DNA from 3 places in the Ferrovibrio sp. GW821-FHT12B10 genome. Region 3 is predicted to be linked to each of the others. Evidence: predicted binding sites of a transcription regulator. Region 3 holds the regulator's gene; each other region holds the start of a gene.
What was found. Region 3 encodes PhoB, which activates phosphate uptake and scavenging genes when phosphate is short. Its sites were predicted from a motif close to TNTCATAAAACTGTCA; they were not measured.

Region 1 (4,175 bases), 2.7 Mb from region 3:
CACGAACAGCATGGCGAAGACCATTTCGTTGATCGATCGCATCGAGTCCAGCAGGCGGCGCACCGGCTGGTTGATCCACCAGGGCGCGATATTGGCCGAGGCCAGCAGGCTGAGCGGGATGGCGCCGACGATCGCCAGCAACGTGCCCCAGAAGGCGATATGCAGCGTGATCACCAGCTCGCTGAGGTAATACCGCCATTCATGGAAATCGGGCGGGAAGAAATCCTTGGCAAAGGTCGCCATGTTGCCGGCATCGGTGAACAGCTTGGCCGGCGCGATCTCGGCACCCTGATACGACCAGATCACCATCGCCGCCAGCAGGCCATAGATCAGCGTGCGGCCGAGCGAGGTGCGCAGCCCGGTCTTGGGCGGATGGATCGGATGGGCTAAGGCGGCGGTAGCGGTGGCCGTGCTGGACATGGATAAACCTCGCAGAAAGGAAACGGGGCGGCACATGCCGCCCCGCGGGGATATTTACGAACCCATCTGCTTGTTGAGATCGGCCAGCTTGGCGTCGATCTCGGCGATCTTCTTGGCCTTCTCGTCGGCGGCCATATTAGCGTCGCCTTCCAGCTTGATTTTGTCGCGGAACAGCGCGAGCTGACGGATCGGCACGAGCTGCTTGTTGGTCGACTCCTTGAACGGACCCCACTGCAGGTCGGTCAGGACCTTGGTCTCGTTGGCCAGCTGGTCGGCCGATTTGCCCGACTGCTGCGTACCGTAGTTCATGAAGAAGCCCTTGATCTTGGCCTTGTCGGCATCGGCCAGATCCTTGCGCCAGACGATCGGGTCCGACGGGATCAGCGGCGACTTCCAGATCGCCTTCACGTCCTTGGCCTTCTCCGGCTGCGTCTTGGCCAGACGCTCCATGTTCTCGGTGTTGTTGGTGGCGACATCCACCTGCTTGTTGGCGACAGCCAGCGCGTTCACTTCATGGCTGCCGGTGACCATGCGGCTGAAATGCTTGCGCGGATCGATGTTGTTCTGGCCGAAGACGTAGAAGCTCGGGACCAGGAAGCCCGAAGTGGAATTCGGGTCGCCATTGCCAAAGGTGTACTTGCCCGGTGCGGCAAGGATGTCCTGCAGCGAATTGATCGGGCTGTCCTTGTGGACCAGCAACAGCGACCAGTAACCCGGCGCGCCGTCCTTCGAGGTGGTCTGGACGAAGACTTCGCCATCGGCGCGGTCGACAGCCTGGATGGCCGAGGCATTGCCGTACCAGGCGATCTGCACCTTGTTGAAGCGCATGCCTTCGATCACGCCGGCATAGTCAGGGGCAAAGAAGGCATTTACCTTCATGCCGGTCTGCTTTTCCATATCGGCGAGGAAAGGCACCCAGATGGTCTTGAGATTGGCGCTCGACTCGGTCGAGATGATGCCGAAGTTGACTTCCTTCAGACCCTGGGCCTGAGCAGTGGCGGTGAAGCCCAGCGCCAGGGTGGCGACGGTGGCCGTAAGCAGAGTGCGACGCAGCATGGCAGTTCTCCTGAGTGGACTTGGATAAGAATGAAAAAATTCAGGCCGGCACGGCCTGCATGCGCGGCAGAACCCGCGCATCGACGTCGTCCATGGCCGGCATGGCATCGGGATTGGTGACATGGCCGCCCGACAGGGCGCCGAAATCGAGATCGCTGTGTTCACCGTAGATGCCGCGCAGCAGCGCGACAGTGACCGCAGAAGCTGGACCGTCGAACATCACCTTGCCGTCGCGCAGGGCAACAACACGGCGGCAGAATTTGAGGGCGAAATCGACCTGATGGAGAGACACGACAACCGTCACTCCGTCGGCGCGGTTGATATCGGCTAGCGTCGCCATCACCTTGCGCGAGGATTCCGGATCGAGCGAGGCAATCGGTTCGTCGGCGAGAATGACCTTGGCCTTCTGCACCAGGGCGCGGGCGATGGCCGCGCGCTGCTGCTGGCCGCCGGAAAGCGTGGAAGCACGTTGGAAAGCGCACTGAGCAATGCCGACGCGGTCGAGCGCGGTCACGGCAGTGCGGCGCTGATCATCGGTGAACATACCCAGCATCGTACGCCACAGCGGCATGCGGCCGAGATTGCCGGCCAGCACATTGGTGATCACCTGCATGCGACCGACCAGATTGAACTGCTGGAAGACGAAACCGATGCCGGCGCGGCTCTGGCGGATGCCACCGGCGATCCGGCCGTCCTGCTGAATCATGCGGCCGTTCACCGCGATCTGGGCTTTGGGGTCGCGATCGCCCTGCATCAGGCCGGCGATATGGCGCAGCAGGGTGGATTTGCCCGAGCCGGAGGCACCGATCAGGGCTACCATCTCACCCGGCTGAACCGTCAGACTCACCTGATCGAGAGCGCGCTTGCCCGTCCGGAAGGTTTTCGATAGATGGGCGATCTCAATGGCAGCGCGCATGCGATTCCCCTTGGTTCAAGTCGTAGGAAGCGCTGATAGCAATGCCGTATGACAGTTCGATTGCGGTTCGGCGACGCGGGGGTGAAATCGGCCCCGCCCGTCAGACCGTCCCGGTTACCCACAGGACCACCGTGAGTGTTGTCTAGGAAAAGTCCATGACCGCCCGCTTCGCCCTTTATGCCGCCCCGCCTGCCGATCACCCCCTGCATGGCTTCGCCGCCCGCTGGCTGGGCCGGGACCCCGAAACCGGCATCAGCCATGCTCCAGTCGCCGTGGCCGGACTGACGGCGGCCCGTGTCGCCGAGCTGACTGCCGATCCGCGACTCTACGGTTTCCATGGCACCCTCAAACCGCCCTTCCGCCTGAAGGACGGCAGCAGCGAAGCAGATCTGATCGTGGCCCTGGAGGCTTTTGCGGCCCAGCGCGCGCCCGTCACCATGGCGCCGCTGACGGTGGCGGCCCTGGGCAGCTTTCTCGCCCTGCGTCCGTCAGAGCCGTCATCTGATCTGGACGCCCTGGCCGCCGACTGCGTTCGCAGCTTCGACGCCTTCCGGGCGCCGCTGACGGACGCCGAGCTCGAACGTCGGCGCCGGACGCCGCTGACACCGCGTCAGGAAGACTACCTGCAGACCTGGGGCTATCCCTATGTGTTCGAGGAATTCCGGCTGCATTTCACGCTGACCAATTCGATCAGGGATGCCGGTGAGCGCGAGGCCCTGCTGCGGCACCTGACGGCCGTCTGCAAGCCCTTCACGGCATCGGACTATATGGTCCCGGAAATCTGCCTGTTCGTTCAGCCGGACAGCGGCAAGCCCTTCCGCATCGCCGGACGTTATCGCCTCGGTGGCTAGGCTTTCAGAACGGCGGCAACGATCGGGCGGTAATGCGCCAGATCAGGCGTTTTCAGGTGCGGGGTTTTGGCCGCATCATCCCAGCGCCGTAGCTTCACGGCATCGTCAGCGAAAGGCTGGGCGATGAATGCGGCCGCCTCGATATCGCTGTAGATACCACCCTGGACGTCCAGGCTCATTTTCGAACTCTTCGACAGGCCGGCCCAGTAATGTTGCTCGGCCTGGCACAGGTATCGCTTGGCATCGACATGCAGCCGCACCGGCGCCACCACGGCCTCCGGGAAATGCCGGCCGAGCCAGTCGGCAGCAATCACCTCATGATTAGCATCGATGCCTTTCTCGGCCAGGCCTTCGTCGCCGTCATCGACCAGATGACCGATATCATGCAGCAGCGCCGCCGTGATCAACTCCGGGCTGGAGCCGGTGCGCTCGGCATGCATGGCGCATTGCAGAGCATGCTCGAGCTGGCTGACATTCTCGCCGCCATAGCGTTCGGCACCGGCCTTTTCCAGCAGCGTCATGATGTGATCGAGAATCTGCATGATGCCCTCCTGGTTACTTGACGCGCCTGATTACATAACCCTGTTGCCGGCGCGCCAGACGGCGCGCACGACAGGGATGTCATCCACCATGCTGACACGGACCATGTCGCCGCGCTTGCCCACTTCCAGGGCACCGCGATCAGTCAGGCCGACGGCATCGGCGGGATTGGCCGACACCATGGCGACTGCCTTCGGTAGGCTGATCCCCGGCACCTGCTGCGGCACCAGGAAGGCCGAGAGCAGCATGCTGCTCGGTACATAATCCGACGAGATGATGTCGAGTTCGCCGCTTTCGGCCAGCGAGCGCGCCGAAATGTTGCCCGAATGCGACCCGCCACGCACCACGTTGGGCCCGCCCATCATCACCTTCATGCCATGCTGGCGCGACAG
Region 2 (4,175 bases), on a different contig from region 3:
GCGCTGATCATCGCCTCCGAGGCCGGCGCCAAGAAGCATGGCCTCACTCCGCGCGGCCGCATTATCGCGACCGCTGCGGCCGGCGTGCCGCCGCGCATCATGGGCATCGGCCCGGTTCCCGCGACCGAGAAGGTGCTGGCCAAGGCCGGCCTCAGCATCCGCGACATGGATGTGATCGAGCTGAACGAGGCCTTCGCGGCCCAGGCGCTGGCCGTACTGCGCCAGCTGCAGGTGCCCGATGACGCTACTTATGTGAATCCGAATGGCGGCGCGATCGCCATCGGCCATCCGCTGGGCATGAGTGGCGCCCGCCTCATCACGACGGCGATCAATCAGCTCGAGCGCACTGGAGGCCGCTATGGCCTGTGCACCATGTGCATCGGCGTCGGCCAGGGCATCGCCATGGTGATCGAGCGCATCTGACGGCTCATGCCGTTCAACGGAAAAGGCCGCCTGATGGCGGCCTTTTTTTTATGATCAGTTCGTCTTGTAACCGATCCGGAATCCACCCCAGTGGCGCCCCTGCACGGTGATCGGCGCCGACATGTCCTTCATCAGTACGAATACGCCACCGCCCATATCACGGCGATAGCATTGCAGCAGGTAGGACTTGGTATTGCGCCCGCAAGCCAGACCGACCGGATCGTTGAACAGGCGGCGGTTACGCGAATTGGCCGTGTTCCAGACCGGATCGACGCCCTGCGGCTGCGAGTATTTCAGGTTGTGCGTCGGGATGAAGCCATTGCGATCAATACTGACGCAGAAGGTGATTGCCGGGTTTGAGTCCAGCAAAGACTCCTGAATCTTGGGCAGGACCGCATCGGTGAACTTGACGAAGCGGGTCATGAACTGCTGCGGATTGGTGCCTTTGATCGGCGCATAATTCTCGTCGAACAGATCTTCCATGCCGATCTCGCCGCGACGGATCGCGTCCTCGAAAGCAGCGCTGATTCGTGCTGCGCCATCCTGCGCCGTGAGCAGCAGTGGCCGGTCGACGGTCGTGGTGACAAAGGCGATCTGTGTGGCCAGATTGGCGACCTGCTGGTCGATATCTTGAATGGCCTTACCGGTCCTTTGAACGACTGCCAGATACCCGCGTGTGGCCGCATTGATCTCGCTGATTGCACCGGTCACGCCGTTGACGCGGCTCGACTGATCCGTGCTGGCCTGCTCGATCTCATCGAGCTGCTCACCCATCGAATCGATGGCCTCGACGATACCATTCAAGACCTTGCCGGTCTCGGTCACCAGGTTGACGCCGGTCTTCACCTTGTCATCGGACTGCTTGATGATAGCGCCGATATCCTTCGAGGCATTGGCTGAGCGCTGGGCCAGCGCGCGGACTTCCTGGGCAACGACCGCGAAACCCTTGCCGGCCTCACCGGCGCGCGCCGCTTCCACCGAGGCATTCAACGCCAACAGGTTGGTCTGGAAGGCGATCTCGTTGATCAGCGAAGTGATTTCTGAAATGCGCTGCGACATTTCAGCCATCTCGTTCATCGCATCGACCGAGCGCCGGACCACGGTGACACCATTTTGCGCCGCCGCCCGCGCCTGCTCGGCGCGCTGACTGGCGCGTTTCGCCGCCGCCTCATTCGCCTTCGCAGCTTCGCTCATGGAGGCGGCCTCAGCCGCTGTGCGGTCCAGGCTTTCCGACTGGGCCTCGGCGCTGTCGGCCAGGCCTTTCGCCTCGCGGTTCAGCTGTACAGAGGCTCCGGAAATCGAGTTGGCTGCCTGCACGATGGTACCGATTACGCCCCCCAGCCGTTCGGCGACCTGCACCGATCCCTGGCTGATGACACCAAAATCGCCGGCATGACTGCTGTCCATACCGACCGACAGATCGCCCTCGGCCATGCGACTGAACAGGCGCTTCAGATCGCCCACGACGTCATCCAGCGTCGTGGCCATGTGATTGAACTTCTCGGCCAGCACATGGGCGGATTCCTCCTCGTCATGGGAAGCAACCCGCCGGCTCAGCACGCCGCTGCCGATCGCGGCGCAAAGTTCGGCCATTTCACTCAGAACGGCACTGTCGTTGCGACGCAACTGCTCCAGCTCTGACTGCAGCGCTGCCAGCTGCCGTTCGACGGCTTCGCGATGACCGGTTTCGTCTGTCCAGCTGCGCGCCAGATGCCGCAATGGCTCACGCAGGTTTCCCGGCGCATCGGAAATCCGGGCGGCCGAGGTCGGCCAGTTCCGGAGAATCTCCGCCACCCCTATTCCACCGCTGGTCAGAGACAAGATCAGCAGGCTGCCGAGGGCGAATACAACCACGGCGGCAATGATGATCGTCGTCGATGCACTGCCGACCCACACCCACCCCAGAGCCGTCACGGCAAACAGAACAATGGCCAGACCGACGCGTAAACCGGTCGGCAGATTGGCTAATCCCAGCATACTTCCTCCCGCCACAGAGCCTTTTTTTGGCTCCGGTTGCCTTTCGGCCTGACTGTTTGTTTGCTTTTTTATGTTGGCTTTATCTTAGCGTTACCCCTGCATGCACATGCAAGCTGTCCGTGTCCGATGCCCACAACACGCCCCCCTGACTTTAGTCGAATTAACTAAATTCAATTGTCGTCACGGTTGCGGCGCAACAAAGTTCATCAACCCGTCACAGAGGCAAGTTAGGAGGTTTAAGCGGGTTGTACAGCCCGATTCCAGGAGAAGACCATGCCCCAAGACCGCCCCGCCGGCCTCAGCCGGAGCGAAGCCTATGAAGCGTCCCAGAATATCGGCATCAATGACAGTGCAAATCCCACGCTGGGCGAGATTGTCGCCCGTCGCTACGGCCGTCGCGATGTCCTGAAGGGCCTGCTGGCCAGTGCCGCCGGCCTGACCGTTGCCCAAAGCCTGTCGCCGCTGAATGCGGCAGCGCAGACCGCATCGCCCCAGCCTGCTACAGCCAGCCGCTTCACCTTCACCGAGATCAGCCATGGCGTGGACCGCACGCATCATGTTGCTCCGGGCTATGACGCCGACATCCTGATCCGTTGGGGCGATGCCGTGATGCCGGATGCGCCAGCCTTCGACGTGCGCCGGCAAACTGCCTCAGCCCAGATCCGGCAGTTCGGCTACAACAACGACTTCGTCGGATTCCTGCCGCTGCCGCTGGGCAGCAACAGCTCCGATCGCGGTCTGCTGTTCGTGAACCACGAATACACCAGCGAGGAGGTCATGTTCCCCGGCGTCGGTCGCCAGGAAGCCAAGGACAAACTGTTCAAAGACATGACGCGCGAGCTCGTCGAGATCGAGATGGCCGCCCATGGCGCCAGCATCGTCGAGATCGCCCGCGGCGAGACGGGCAAATGGGGCGTCGTGGCCGGCAGCCGTTATGCCCGCCGGATCGATGCCGCCAGCACGACGATGGAGTTGACCGGCCCCGCCGCCGGTCATGCCCGCCTGAAGACCAGGGCCGATGCCACCGGTCGCCGTGTGATCGGAATGGTCAACAACTGTTCCGGCGGCATTACGCCCTGGGGCACGGTGCTGACGGCAGAAGAAAACATCCACGGCTACTTCTGGGGCAAGTTGGATGCCGGCCATCCGGAAGAGCGCAACCACAAGCGCTATGGCGTGCCGGACGGCTGGTATAACTGGGGTCAGTATTTCGACCGCTTCGATGTGACCAAGGAGCCAAACGAGGCCAACCGTTTCGGCTGGCTGGTCGAGATCGATCCCTATGATCCGCAATCGATGCCAAAAAAGCGCACGGCACTGGGACGCTTCAAGCATGAGGCTGCCTCGGTGGTGGTCAATCCGGATGGGCGCGTCGTGGTCTACACCGGTGATGACGAGCGTTTTGAATATATCTACAAGTTCGTATCAGCCCGGCGCTGGAATCCAAACGACCGCGCCGCCAATGCGACCTTGCTTGATGACGGCATTCTGTATGTCGGTAAGTACAATACCGATGGATCGCTCGACTGGCTGCCGATGGTCTTCGGTCAGGGTCCGCTGACCGGTGCGAACGGTTTCAGCAGCCAGGCTGATGTCGTGATCGAGGCGCGCCGCGCCGCCGATCTGCTCGGCGCCACCAAGATGGACCGCCCCGAGGATATCGAGGCCAATCCGGCGACCGGACGCGTCTACGCGATGCTGACCAACAACAATCGCCGAAAAGTCGAGCAGGTCGATGCGGCGAACCCGCGTGCCAGCAACGAATGGGGCCAGGT
Region 3 (4,175 bases):
TGCGGATGCGGCGCAAAACCGCCAGTGCCTTCCTGCGGATCGCCGCGGAGCGCCACAATGTGGCGGATGCCGGCCTGCCAGTAATGCTGGGCCACCTCGTCCACTTCGCCCTTCGAAGCGCCGACGCAGGTGAGATGCGCGGCCGGCTTCAGGCCGGTTTCCTTGAGGATGCGCACCACGGTGTTATGAGTGCGCTCGCGGGTCGAGCCGCCAGCGCCATAAGTCACCGAGACGAAACGCGGCTCCAGCGGCGCCAGGCGCGTGACGCTGCGCCACAGGCTTTCTTCCATCTCCGCCGTCTTCGGCGGGAAGAATTCGAACGAGACCTTCAGCGGACCAGACCGCCGGGCGGCGTGAGCGTTGGCATCGGGCAACGTGGTCATTCTGCGGCACTCTTGTGAGAGGTGGACATAGCAGCGACGGCGCCATGCTTGACGGCGTGCCAGATATGGACGGTGAGCGACTGGCCAGGCAACGCGATCACCGGATCGGCATCCAGGCCGGCCGAGGCGCACCAGCCGCGCAGTTCGGCATCAGAGAAGCCGAGGCGCCGGTGGGCATGACGTGCGCGCAGATCTTCCAGGTCATGCGGCGCGAAATCGATGACGATCAGCCGGCCGCCGGGTTTCAGCACCCGCACGGCTTCCTGGATCGCCTTTTGTGGTTCGTCGGCGAAATGCAGCACCTGATGGATCACTGCAGCATCGACGCTGCCGCTGTCGAGTGGCAGGGCATACATGTCGGCCTGCCGCACCTGACAATGCTTGATGCCGGCCCGTTCCAGATTGGCGCGCGCGATGCTCAGCATGTCGCGGCTGAGATCGACGCCCAGGCCACGCTTCACATGCGGGCTGAGGATTTCCAGCAGGCGCCCGGTACCGGTGCCGATGTCCAGCAGATCGTCAACCGGCGCACCCTGCCCCAGCAGCCGCAACACGGCTGCCTCCACCTGTTCCTCGTCCACATGCAGCGACCGGATCGCCGACCACTGGGCGGCGTTGTCGCGGAAATAGCGTTCGGCGGTTTCGGCGCGGGTGCGCTTCACCGCCGTCAGACGCTCGGCATCGCGCGCCAGCGTCGCGTCGTTGCGTGGCAGCAGGCTGCTGACCGCGCGCACCAACGGCGCGCCGGACAGGCGATCGCCAACGCGATAGAATGCCCAGGTGCCTTCGGGCACCCGCTCGAGCAGCCCCGCTTCGCAGAGCAGCTTGAGATGGCGGGAGACGCGGGGCTGGCTCTGCCCCAGGATCTGGGTGAGTTCGCTGACCGTGAGTTCGCCCTGGGCACAGAGCGCCAGCAGCCGCAGACGCGTCGGCTCGGCCGCAGCCCGCAGGGCGGCCATCAGGGTATCGAGGGTCAAGCTTGAGTCAGTCATGGGTCAAACATAAACATATCTTTATGTATTTGTATAGGGCCAAAAACGGGTCAAAAAAGAATCATCGCCATACAATCATCGTCAGGCTATGGTTCGGCCGCGTTCCCGCCATATTCAGACGTCAAAAAAACTATTCCCTTCCGCCTCTTAGCCGGGATTCCCCATGCTTTCAGCCTTGCTTTCCCGCCGTTTTCTCATGGTCGCCACCGCGGCCGGCCTCCTGCTCGGCCTCCAGGCCATTTCTGCTGCGCCCGCCCGGGCCGCAGCGCCTGACCAATTCATCCGCGAAGTCGGCGGCGACACTCTCAAGGCGCTGGGTGACCGCTCGCTAACCACTGAAAAGCGCGAAGGCCTTGTCCGCACTCTTATGACCTCGCATCTCGATCTGGATGCCGTCGGCCAGTTCTGCCTTGGCCGCTACAATCGTGGCCTGACCGATGTCCAGAAGCAGGAATACAACAGCCTCTTCCTGGATTATCTGGTGAAGGTCTATTCGCAGCTGCTGTCGCAGTATAACGGCGAGACATTGGATGTGCGCGACGGCGTGAAGGCGGCCGGCAGCGAGCAGGTGGTGGAATCGCAGATCAACCGCCAGAACGGTCCGCCGATCCGCGTTGAATGGAAGACGCATGAGAAGGACGGCAAGCCGCTGGTCACCGATGTGGTGGTGGAAGGCGTGTCGATGGCCTTCACCCAGCGCCAGCAGTTCGAATCCGTGATCCAGAATAATGGCGGCAAGGTCGAAGCCCTGTTCGCTGCGATGAAGAAGCAGATCGCCGGCCGCCGCTAAAGCGCAGCGCCAGACATAAAAAAGCCGGCCATCTTACGATGGCCGGCTTTTTCTTTGTCCCGATAATGACGGGTCAGGCCATAGCGGCGGCGGAGGTCAGCTCCAGCGCATAGCCAGCCGACCGCACCGTGCGGATCACATCCATCTCGCCATTGCCGTTCAACGCCTTGCGCAGGCGACGGATATGGACGTCCACCGTACGCTGCTCGACATAGATGTCGCGGCCCCAGACCGCATCCAGCAACTGGTCGCGCGATAACACACGGCCCGGATGCTCGAGGAAATAGCGCAGCAGGCGGAATTCGGTCGGACCCAGATGCACATCGCGGCCATTGCGAGTGACCTTGTGGGTAGCGATATCCATCACCAGGCCGCCATAGGTCAGCACCTCTTCCGCCAGCGCCGGCCGGATGCGGCGTAGCACCGCGCGGATGCGGGCCAGCAGCTCACCGGGGCTGAAGGGCTTGGCGATATAGTCGTCTGCGCCGGCATCCAGGCCGCGCACGCGATCGGCTTCCTCGCCGCGCGCCGTCAGCATGATGATCGGCACGTTGCGGGCGTTTGGATCGCGGCGCAACTGGCGGCAGACTTCAAGGCCCGACAGGCGCGGCAGCATCCAGTCGAGCAGGATCAGGTCCGGCATATGCTCGGCCACCTTCAACAGGGCCTGCTCGCCGTCCATCGCCTCGTCGACCGTGTAGTTTTCCTTTTCCAGGTTGTAACGCAGCAGCGCCAGCAGCGCCGCTTCGTCCTCGATCACGAGGACCCGCGGTTTGATCGCGACGTTCATCGCTGGCCTCCCGGCGCATTCACAACCGCATAGGCGGTATCGTCGCCTTTCGGACGGTCTTCCTTCTGCATCTCGCCGGTCACCGTGTAGTGGATCAGCTCAGCGATGTTCGTCGCGTGATCGCCGATGCGCTCGATGTTCTTGGCGATGAACAGCAGATGCGTGCTGCTGGTGATGGAGCGCGGATCCTCCATCATATAGGTCAGCAACTCGCGGAACAGGCTGGTATACAGCTCGTCCACCTCTTCATCGCGGGCCCAGACCGCATCGGCCTTGGCGGCATCGGCGGTGATATAGGCATCCAGCGTGTCCTTGATCAGGGCCTGGACCAGGGCAGCCATGCGCGGAATGGCATGCACCGGCCGCACCAGCGGCGCCTGGTTCAGCGCCACTGCGCGCTTGGCGACATTCTTGGCGTAGTCGCCGATGCGCTCGATCTCGGACGAGATGCGCAGCGCCGAGACGATGACGCGCAGGTCGTTGGCCAGCGGCTGGCGGCGCGCCAGTAGCTCGATGGCGAAATCGTCGACCTGGTTGCGCAGGACGTCGATCTTGGTGTCGCTCTTCACCACTTCCGAGGCCAGGTTGCTGTCGCGCTTCACGATCGCCTCGACGGCGGCGGAAAGCTGCGATTCCGCCAGGCCACCCATCTGCACGATGAGGGTCGACAGCTTTTTCAGCTCGTCGTCGTATTTCTGGACAATATGTTGCGGCATTTTCTTATGTCCTCACTCTGCTCAGCCGAAGCGACCGGTGATGTACCCCTGGGTCCGCTCGTCCTTGGGGTTGGTGAAAATCACCCTGGTATCATCCGTCTCGACCAGGTTACCCAGATGGAAGAAGGCGGTCCGCTGCGAGACGCGGGCGGCCTGCTGCATCGAATGGGTGACGATGACGATGGTATACTGCTCGCGCAGTTCATCCATCAGTTCCTCGATATGAGCGGTGGCGATCGGATCCAGCGCCGAGCAGGGCTCGTCCATCAGGATCACTTCCGGCGCCACGGCGATAGCGCGGGCGATGCACAAGCGCTGCTGCTGCCCGCCAGACAGGCTGGTGCCCGATTCCTGCAGCCGGCTGCCGACTTCCTTCCACAGGCCCGCCTGCTTCAGCGAGGTCTCGACGATATGGTCAAGATGGTCGCTGCTTTCGGCAAGACCGTGAATGCGGGGCCCATAAGCGACATTCTCGTAGATCGACTTCGGGAACGGGTTCGGCTT

Region 1: phnC (phosphonate ABC transporter ATP-binding protein) is a predicted target of PhoB. The motif match lies at 2,442-2,457, and genes of this name have one in related genera.
Region 2: AC1RRT_RS17975 (PhoX family protein) is a predicted target of PhoB. The motif match lies at 2,602-2,617, and genes of this name have one in related genera.

What each region holds. Positions count from the first base shown of each region.
Region 1 is NZ_JBXAQT010000001.1:313,554-317,728, forward strand. Features, by position in the region: gene phnE (phosphonate ABC transporter, permease protein PhnE) at 1-420, opposite strand, end outside; gene phnD (phosphonate ABC transporter substrate-binding protein) at 475-1,476, opposite strand; gene phnC (phosphonate ABC transporter ATP-binding protein) at 1,517-2,392, opposite strand; gene AC1RRT_RS01745 (DUF1045 domain-containing protein) at 2,548-3,243, shown strand; gene AC1RRT_RS01750 (phosphonate degradation HD-domain oxygenase) at 3,240-3,785, opposite strand; gene AC1RRT_RS01755 (alpha-D-ribose 1-methylphosphonate 5-triphosphate diphosphatase) at 3,816-4,175, opposite strand, start outside.
Region 2 is NZ_JBXAQT010000002.1:70,897-75,071, reverse strand. Features, by position in the region: gene pcaF (3-oxoadipyl-CoA thiolase) at 1-423, shown strand, start outside; gene AC1RRT_RS17980 (methyl-accepting chemotaxis protein) at 478-2,400, opposite strand; gene AC1RRT_RS17975 (PhoX family protein) at 2,674-4,175, shown strand, end outside.
Region 3 is NZ_JBXAQT010000001.1:3,024,660-3,028,834, reverse strand. Features, by position in the region: gene metF (methylenetetrahydrofolate reductase [NAD(P)H]) at 1-383, opposite strand, end outside; gene AC1RRT_RS15215 (ArsR/SmtB family transcription factor) at 380-1,375, opposite strand; gene AC1RRT_RS15210 (MlaC/ttg2D family ABC transporter substrate-binding protein) at 1,572-2,165, shown strand; gene phoB (phosphate regulon transcriptional regulator PhoB) at 2,239-2,955, opposite strand; gene phoU (phosphate signaling complex protein PhoU) at 2,952-3,671, opposite strand; gene pstB (phosphate ABC transporter ATP-binding protein PstB) at 3,693-4,175, opposite strand, start outside.